One region of the Priestia sp. SB1 genome, then DNA from elsewhere that is predicted to be linked to it. Evidence: riboswitches for the same ligand, from Rfam matches in the RefSeq annotation. Region 1 holds a riboswitch; each other region holds the start of a gene.

Region 1 (2,200 bases):
CAGCATACTCACGAAAGTAGGCTTGAAGTTTAATTGAATTTGGTGTCTTTGCACCTAAAGGATAAACGTCAAAACCTTGACGCTTGGCAATAATAGAGGCGCGAAATAAATGAAAATCACTGCTAACAAGCACGACTTTTTTGTGTTGAATATCAACTTTCTTTTTAGTGAAAGTGAAATTCTCAAAAGTAGAAGTTGACTGATCCTCTTTTATCATTCGATTCTTTTTAATTCCTTCTTTTCGTAGAAAACGATAGGCTGCTTCTGCTTCAGAAATTTCTTCATCGGATCCTTTTCCACCCGTTACGATAACTTTTGTTTGTTTATGAGTCTTTAAATAAGATAAAGCCGTTTTTGCTCGTTCTTTTAAACTAGGAGACATTTGATCTCCGTCTACTTTGGAACCTAAAATGAGCACATAATCTGCTTTTTGCGGAACAGGCTGATGAGCGGTTTGATACATACAAAAAGACATGATTGCTATGTAAAGAACAAGCAAACTAATAAAGATATAAATGATTTTTTTCTTCAACTACGAGCACCTTCCTAGCTATTTCATAAGATGTTTGGAAAATAATTGTTATTATAGCATACGAGACCCAAATAAGTATAAACACAGTAATATATAATAATAGAAGAAAATCGTTATTGTGAATGGTTATAAAATTCGTTACAATAAAGAATAAATGATTTTAAAAGTGCCTCTAAGGAGGATAATAGGGAAATCGGTGTAAATCCGGTGCAGCCCCCGCTACTGTAAATGTGGATGAACCTGCAAAGACCCACTAGTCAAACTAGGAAGGATGCAGAAGTAAAATGAAGCATAAGCCAGGAGACCTGCTTTTAAAAACCCCTTATTTTTCGGTGGGAGAAATAAGTCAAGACAATGTGTTAATGAGCGCATGACCAAACCTTGACTTTTACAGTTAAGGTTTTTTTATGTGATAGGGAGTGGAAAAAGTGAAAAAAGGAAAACCTCTTATGATTCAAGGAACGCACTCAGACGCTGGAAAAAGCATGATTGCTACAGCGTTTTGCCGTATTTTTAAAGAAGACGGCTATCAAACTGCACCGTTTAAATCGCAAAATATGGCGCTTAATTCATACATTACAATGGATGGAAAAGAAATTGGAAGAGCGCAAGGAATTCAAGCTGAAGCGGCTGGAGTAGAAGCAACAACCAATATGAATCCTATTTTAATTAAACCAACTCGTGATCATGAATCTCAAATTGTCGTTCATGGAAAGCCGCTTCGTAATATGTTTGCTTTTCAGTATCGGCAAGAATTTTTTAATGAAGGTTTGAACGTTATCACGGAGTCTTATAAAGAGCTTGCCAATCATTATGATCGAATTGTGATTGAAGGTGCTGGAAGTCCTGCTGAAGTGAATTTGAACGATCGGGAACTGGTAAATATGCGCGTAGCAAAGATAGCCCAAGCCCCTGTTGTGTTAGTAGGAGACATTGATAAAGGAGGGGTTTTTGCGAGTCTGGTGGGTACTCTTCAATTGCTTCCAGATGAACATAAACCTAGAGTAATTGGAGTGTTAATCAATAAATTCCGAGGAGACTTAGAGCTTTTAAAACCGGGATTGAAGTGGTTTGAAGAATACACGGGAGTTCCGGTACTAGGAGTGATTCCTTATATGCACGACGTGGAAATTGACGCTGAAGATTCGCTATCACTCAGAAATTACTCAACGCTTGTGAATCCGTTAAAAGAAATCGATATTGCGGTTATCTCGTATCCTCGCATCTCAAATTTTACAGACATTGATCCTCTAAGCTTAGAAGAAGACTGTCATGTGAGACTTGTAACCAAGCCATCACAACTAGGTACGCCTGATTTAATTGTTTTACCAGGAAGCAAAAATACGATTGAAGATGCGCAGTTTTTACAAGAAAGCGGCCTGGCTCTAGCCATTAATCAAGTCTTGAACGCAACGAACGCTCACGTTATTGGCATCTGCGGGGGATATCAAATGTTAGGCGAGACAATTACGGACCCCGATGCAGTAGAGTCCCGGATTGAATCTATTAAAGGGCTGGGTTTGCTTCCAGTGGAAACCGTTATGACAACCAGCAAAAAAACAGAAAGAGTTTCTGGATATGTTCAGTTAGAGAGTGAGAAGGTTTCGATTGAAGGCTATGAAATTCATATGGGAAAGACGGTTTCTAAAAGCATAACGGAAGCCTTTG
Region 2 (2,200 bases), on a different contig from region 1:
CGCATGAATTAATAGCCGAAATGCCAGGAATCACTTCCAGCTCTACGCCCGTTTCTTTTTTCCATCCTTTTTCAATCAACACTTCATACACAAGGCCGGCCATTCCGTATACTCCTGCATCTCCGCTTGAAATGACCGCCACGGTTTTTCCCGCTTCAGCTTGCTTTACGGCTTCTTGTGCACGGCTTACTTCTTCGGTCATTCCTGTACTAATAATTTGCTGATTCGTTAATAGTCCTTGAATTAATTCCACATAGGTTTTATAACCAATGATCATATCACTTTCTTGAATGGCTTCTCTTGCTCGCTGTGTAATATGTTCAAAGCTTCCTGGACCGAATCCAATAACTAACAGTTTACCTTTCATGCTAGCTCCTCCTTTATGCGTTACTTTTTACTTTGTCAATTCCTTCTATGGAGTCACTCTTTTCCGGAGAAACAAAACCGTTTTGATCATATTCATAAATAAGTGATTCCTTTATACTGCAGCCTCCTGCTAAATGTTCTTCAACAATTCGATGAGCTACGTTTTCAGTGACCTGCTTGTACCAATCTCCTGAAGGGTACACGATAGCTACAGGAGCATCTTTGCATCTTCCGTTACAGCGCGTACGGGTTGTGTGAACCGCTTCATCTAGATTCAGTTCAGTCACTTTATTTCGAATAGCTTGCGTGGCTTCTTCTCCACCTTTTCTCATACAGCTGCTTCCATTACAAATCAATACGTGATGCTTTGTTGCATTCAAGTTCCAAGTCGTCACACTCATTCGCTCCTTTACTAAAAAAACGCCTCTATCAATGATAGAGGCGCAGAAAATTCAAACTAAGTTTTTGCACTTCCACCTATATCCCGTAGGGTAAGCTTCGCATTAGAAAAAGGCTGGTTTCCTGACTTCGATTCATTACTTGATTGCGCCTTCCCGAATACAGTGGCATATGCAATCAGCTCCTCTTCACAGTGGCGGGTACCGCGCTGGCTTCACACCAGACTTCCCATTTAACGCAATGTGAACATTGCGCACCTTTTTTGCACGATATGTAGTTTTGTGCTACGAGAAAAACCCGCTTCGCTAATATGCGAGCGGGTAAAACGTCAGAATAAAAGTGTACACAAATGCCACTTTAAGCCAACGTTTCCCTTCCCGCTCCCCGGAGAAATAGAAACTTCACAATAAAGACAGGTCTCCTGACTTGTGTATCATTCTACTTGAGAACCTTCCCGTGATTTTTCCACAGTGGTTATACTCGTTCGTCCACACTTACAGTTGCGGGGGCAGTACTGGTCTTTCACCAGTTTCCCTATTAAGCCTTCTTGGCATCTTTACTGTTGCTGTTTGATATATATGAACCTTTTAAACTATCAGAATAATAGAAGTAACTACCATATCATAGCGTACATTTTTTTTTATTTCAACTCTATTCTTTTCGTAAGATACAAGAAGCTATAAAAAAACAAGAGCATAAAGTCAGCTCTTGTTTTTTCATTATATAGCTACTAATGTTAAATGAGGATCATTATAATACACGACTTCTGAAAGAACTTTACAGCCATTTGTTTTGGCAAAAGCTTCTCTCGCCTGCGTTTCAGTTTCAAATTCAAACATTTTCATTTCTTTTCCAGCATATACCGTCAGTACCCACATGAAAAGATTCGCCTCCGATTATTGTAGTGATCGCTATATCCACATTATGACGAAACCATATCCTTTTGAAAACCCATTCTACAAAACTTGTCACAAGAAACTTTTAAAAATTTAAAAACATTTTAACTTCTGTAAATGAACAAAATGTACAAAAGGTTTAAGCCGTATTATACCTCTTTAAAAAAGGTGCTTTTTTTACCAACTGTTGCTTCACCAGTAAAAAATATATAGTATTTATTAAAAAAAGAATCCGGACAGCCGGCTTCTTTTTTAGGAAAGGAAAGTACAGACATCATAGTCCCTTCCTGCTCTTTGTTTTGCATAAAAATACACTAATTAAATATTCCTTTCTTAAAGCAGAACCATGTTCGATTGGATATAGTGGTAAAGAAGCTTGTACGTATGGTTTAATGAATCTTGATGCGTTCTCTCAAACGCATGAGAAGAATCAATTCCTGGACCAATTAAGCCGTGTACGATGTCATGCCCGGCACGAATAGCAGCAGAAGCATCTGATCCGTAAAACGGATAAATATCTAATTTGTACTGAATATCGT
Region 3 (2,200 bases), on a different contig from region 1:
TTCAACAGATTAAAGCTTTCGTTTGACTAATTGACATTTATTTTAATATTTTTCCCTTTTGACTTCACACTTACAAAAACAAACATAGACACTAAAAAAACAAACAAAATAACGCCAACCATTTCAAAGTTTACTTCGGCCCATGGATTAAAGAAAGTGAATGCTAAGTAGAAGGACACCCCGTATGCGAGGATAACAATAACCCAGCCCATCAAGCGGGAAGCAGATCGCCCAAACTTACTCGATTCATTCACCATTTTATGTACAATCAGTGAATCGATTGTATCTGTCAGCATCATACCAAACATAAATACTAGTCCTAATAAAAGCGGCGTATACTTGCCTGCGTTCCCTACAGCTAGAGACCACACGGCCGTTTGACTGACCGTTTCGGCTGCTAAAGCGAACAATGCTCCTACAAGAATAATTAAAAAAGGATTCGTTGTTCCTTTTGCGATTTTCGGAATAAACTTCCCTTTTAACCCGCTCAGCTCAAACTCTTCCTCTTTATTTTTGGTTCGAAGCAAATGATATGTGTTTAATGTCCCGATTAGAAAGAGGGAGATAATGGATACCCAGGATGCAAAATGATCGAAATACGATGGAAACGTAAAATTCTTCATCACCACGCCAAGCACCCCGGCCGTGACGGCCACCATTCCTCCGTGACCTAGTGAAAACAGCGTGCCGACCCACGGGGCAAAACGGCTCCCCATTCGCCAATTATATCGGGTCTGGCCATCAATAAAAGCTAAGTGATCTGCATCCAATCCGTGCCTGATTCCTAATAAAAAGACAAGTAAAAAAACTGATAAACCTTCCATTTCCTACACTCCTTTTTTTAAAATAAAACGTAAAAAAGCCTCAATTCTATAGAAATTGAGGATGTGTCGGCATATGAAAATAAACAGCAATTGCTCACTGCGTACCTTGATACACCGCCTCTTTCCTAGAAGAGTCAAGTGTACAGAATAGGTAGGTCTCCTGGCTTGAGATCATCATTTTCTACCGCCTTCCCCGTTTTGAGTGACGATAAGATAGAAAACTCCCTGCTTACAGTGGCTGGACCGCTCGAGATTTGCACTCGATTCCCTGTTACCTCTTACGCTATGTAAGAGCACCTAAACTGTGCGAATAATTCATTTTCTTCCTCATTATACTAGTACCGCTTACAAATGAATAGAGAAAATTCAAATAAAAAATCCCTGCTAAGCTTTACATGCTTAGCAGGGATTTTTAAAGCAATTAAATTACTTCTACCGTTACGTCTACGTTACCGCTGATTGCTTTTGAATACGGGCAGTATGAGTGAGCTAGGTCTACATATTTTTTCGCTGTTTCTAAATCTAAGCCTTCGATATGAGCTTCAAGCGCTACAGCAATTTTTACTCCTTGATCAGCTTTATCTGGAAGCAGCTGAACAGTAGCTTTTACTTCACTGCTTTTGATTTCTACGTTATGTTTTTTCAACATAAATTCTAACGCACTGTTGAAACAAGCACTGTATCCAGCTGCAAATAGCTGCTCTGGGTTTGTTGCTGTTGTTGCTTCTCCACCAAGCGCTGGAGGTGTTGCAACGTCTAGATTAAAGATATTATCTAAAGAATGAACTTCTCCTGTTCTTCCACCTGTGTTAACGACTGTCGTTTCATATAAAGCTTTCATGTATAAATCTCTCCTCTTTTTTAGTAATTTTATTAAAATTTTTTATTTATCGTTTCTGTAATTTAATTGTACACAATTTAATTTTAAAAAACAAGTGTTAAATACATTAAAAATTTTCCAATAAAAAAAAGCCGCGTATATGCGACTTTTTCTTAATAATATTGAGACTGTTCGTCATAAGCTGATTTTCGAAAAATAGACAAGTTAGTAATAGCCCTCATCAGTTTCGTATTAAAAATAACATAATGAATAAACAGCGCCAGCACGCAGCCTAAAACGGCTCCTGTTAACACATCGAATGGATAGTGAACGCCAACCCATACGCGTGAAAATGCAATGAGTGCACCCATGACAACCCACATGCGCCCTGAACGTTTGAAATGCAGCCAAATGGTAAAAGTGATAACTAATGCAGACGTAGCATGATCGCTTGGAAATGAAGAATTCGCGGCGTGATCAATAAGCTGATTCACGTGGTGAGAGATAAACGGACGATCTCGATAAGCAAATAAACTAATCACTTTATTGATAATGA
Region 4 (2,200 bases), on a different contig from region 1:
ATGCGTCATTGGTTTGATTGTAAAGCAATAAATGGGTGCGCACACTAGGTACTCCACTTACTTTAAAAGACGGATCTGTTTGTAAAGTGCCCAAGCTTTCTAAAGGCGGGCGATAAATAATATCGGCTGTTCCAGATTGAAGAGCAGCAACTCGCGCATTAGCATCTTCGTTAAATCCAAAGATCGCACTTTTCAATTTCACTTTTCCACCCCAATAATTTTCATATCTTTCTAATTTTACTTGATTTCCTTGATCAAAAGACAAGACGCGAAATGGACCCGTACCAATGGGCTTCTTAGCTATATTAGAAGCATCAACATCTATAATAGCTGTATTTGGATGCACTAATTCAGAAGGAAATTTAGGCATTGGTTCTTTTAATGTAATTGTCAGCGCATGACTGTTCGCTTTCATTTCTTTAATATTTAAAGCGTTTTTCATCGCATAACTTTGGTCTATCGTTCTTTGAAGAGAAGACTTAACGGCATTTGCATCCAGCGCTTTTCCGTTTTGAAACATGATGTTCTTTCTTATCATAAATGTCCATGTAAGGCCGTTATCTTTCGTTTCCCACTTTTCAGCAAGCCAAGGCTTTATTTTTAAATCGTCGTTGATTTTAACAAGCGTCTCCCCTACTCCCCCACGAACTGCTGTATAATTATCGTCCGTATGAGGATCAAGCGTTGCAGATGTAAAATTAAATAAAAACGTCACACTTTTATCCGTTTTCTTTCTTTCTTTTATACTTACGCTCTCTTCATTAGGAGCGCAAGCAGTGAGGCAAAGTAACACGAGAAATATCATAGATACAAGTTTTTTATTATTTATCATTCATTTTTCCACCTTCTATTTTAATACACAAAAAAAAGCACTTCTAAAAAGAAGTGCTTGCCTTCACAACAAATTCAGATAAACGTATCCCTTGTTTATCGTATTTTTGATTCTGCCAAAACACCTCCCTATCCTCGTAGGTTATTGTGTGCTGCGATTTATGGCAGGTCTCCTGGCTTCAAGTCATTGCCTTATACCGCCTTCCCGTCTCTAAATAGACAGTGGCTTTTTGACATAAGGCTCCTTGTTACAGTGGCGGGACCGCTCCGGATTTTCACCGGATTCCCTTTTAAGGCAATTGAAAAACAATTGCCACCATAAAAGCTGGTTATTTAATTTAGTAGCGTGCTCTTGAAACTCTAGAAGTGGAAGCTGATGGTGAAATATCTTCATCATCAAATCCAGTGGCAATAACGGTTACCATCATTTCGTCCTTTAAATCTTCATTAATCACAGATCCAAAAATCATATTTAAGTCCTGATCAGAAGCGGACGTGACAATATCTGCTGCTTCCTGTACTTCGTAAAGACTCAGGCTGCTGCCGCTCGTAATGTTCAGCAGCACGCCTCTTGCTCCATCAATCGATGCATCTAGCAGCGGACTAGAAATCGCTTTTTTCGCTGCTTCAATTGCTCGATCTGATCCCGAAGCTCGTCCGATACCCATAAGCGCAAATCCTTGATTAGACATAATTGTTTTTACATCAGCAAAGTCAAGGTTAATCAGCCCCGGAACAGCGATTAAATCTGAAATACCTTGAATACCTTGGCGAAGAACATTATCTGCTTCACGGAATGCTTCAAGCATAGGTGTCTTTTTATCAACGATTTCAAGCAAGCGGTCGTTTGGAATGACAATAAGGGTATCTACCGATTCATTCATCGCAGTAATACCGCCTACTGCTTGCTTGGTACGTTTATTTCCTTCAAACTTGAAAGGGCGAGTAACTACTCCAATTGTTAAAGCATTTAGTTCACGGGCAATTTGGGCAATAACCGGAGCTGCTCCAGTACCAGTGCCTCCCCCCATGCCAGCTGTTACGAATACCATATCTGCGCCTTGCAGTACTTCTTGAATTTGCTCTCTGCTTTCTTCTGCAGCTTCTCTTCCTACTTCTGGATTAGCTCCTGCACCTAATCCTCGCGTTAATGCCGCACCAATCTGCATTTTCACATCTGCTTTAGATAAATTAAGCGCCTGAGCATCCGTATTAACGGCGATAAATTCTACCCCTTGTACACCATGTTCAATCATACGGTTAACGGTGTTATTTCCTCCACCGCCGACTCCAATTACTTTAATTCGCACTAATGGCGATACATCTGCATCAAATCCAAACATTCTAAGTTCCTCCTCAATGATCAAAA

Evidence for each region. A riboswitch is a leader RNA that binds a small molecule or an ion and turns the genes downstream of it on or off. The one in region 1 is predicted to bind cobalamin.
Region 2: another riboswitch for cobalamin. It lies ahead of WKH56_RS15380 ((2Fe-2S) ferredoxin domain-containing protein); the one in region 1 lies ahead of WKH56_RS19430 (cobyric acid synthase).
Region 3: another riboswitch for cobalamin. It lies ahead of WKH56_RS30960 (HoxN/HupN/NixA family nickel/cobalt transporter); the one in region 1 lies ahead of WKH56_RS19430 (cobyric acid synthase).
Region 4: another riboswitch for cobalamin. It lies ahead of nikA (nickel ABC transporter substrate-binding protein); the one in region 1 lies ahead of WKH56_RS19430 (cobyric acid synthase).

What each region holds. Positions count from the first base shown of each region.
Region 1 is NZ_JBBJSS010000005.1:241,231-243,430, reverse strand. It holds gene WKH56_RS19435 (YdcF family protein) at 1-532, opposite strand, end outside; cobalamin riboswitch at 680-859, shown strand; gene WKH56_RS19430 (cobyric acid synthase) at 952-2,200, shown strand, end outside.
Region 2 is NZ_JBBJSS010000004.1:55,783-57,982, reverse strand. It holds gene cobJ (precorrin-3B C(17)-methyltransferase) at 1-367, opposite strand, end outside; gene WKH56_RS15380 ((2Fe-2S) ferredoxin domain-containing protein) at 381-761, opposite strand; cobalamin riboswitch at 862-1,041, opposite strand; cobalamin riboswitch at 1,160-1,338, opposite strand; gene WKH56_RS15375 (hypothetical protein) at 1,485-1,643, opposite strand; gene WKH56_RS15370 (hypothetical protein) at 1,811-1,966, opposite strand; gene WKH56_RS15365 (M42 family metallopeptidase) at 1,995-2,200, opposite strand, start outside.
Region 3 is NZ_JBBJSS010000011.1:92,232-94,431, forward strand. It holds gene WKH56_RS30960 (HoxN/HupN/NixA family nickel/cobalt transporter) at 27-824, opposite strand; cobalamin riboswitch at 958-1,140, opposite strand; gene WKH56_RS30965 (organic hydroperoxide resistance protein) at 1,246-1,665, opposite strand; gene WKH56_RS30970 (undecaprenyl-diphosphatase) at 1,818-2,200, opposite strand, start outside.
Region 4 is NZ_JBBJSS010000012.1:33,123-35,322, reverse strand. It holds gene nikA (nickel ABC transporter substrate-binding protein) at 1-832, opposite strand, end outside; cobalamin riboswitch at 977-1,167, opposite strand; gene ftsZ (cell division protein FtsZ) at 1,170-2,174, opposite strand.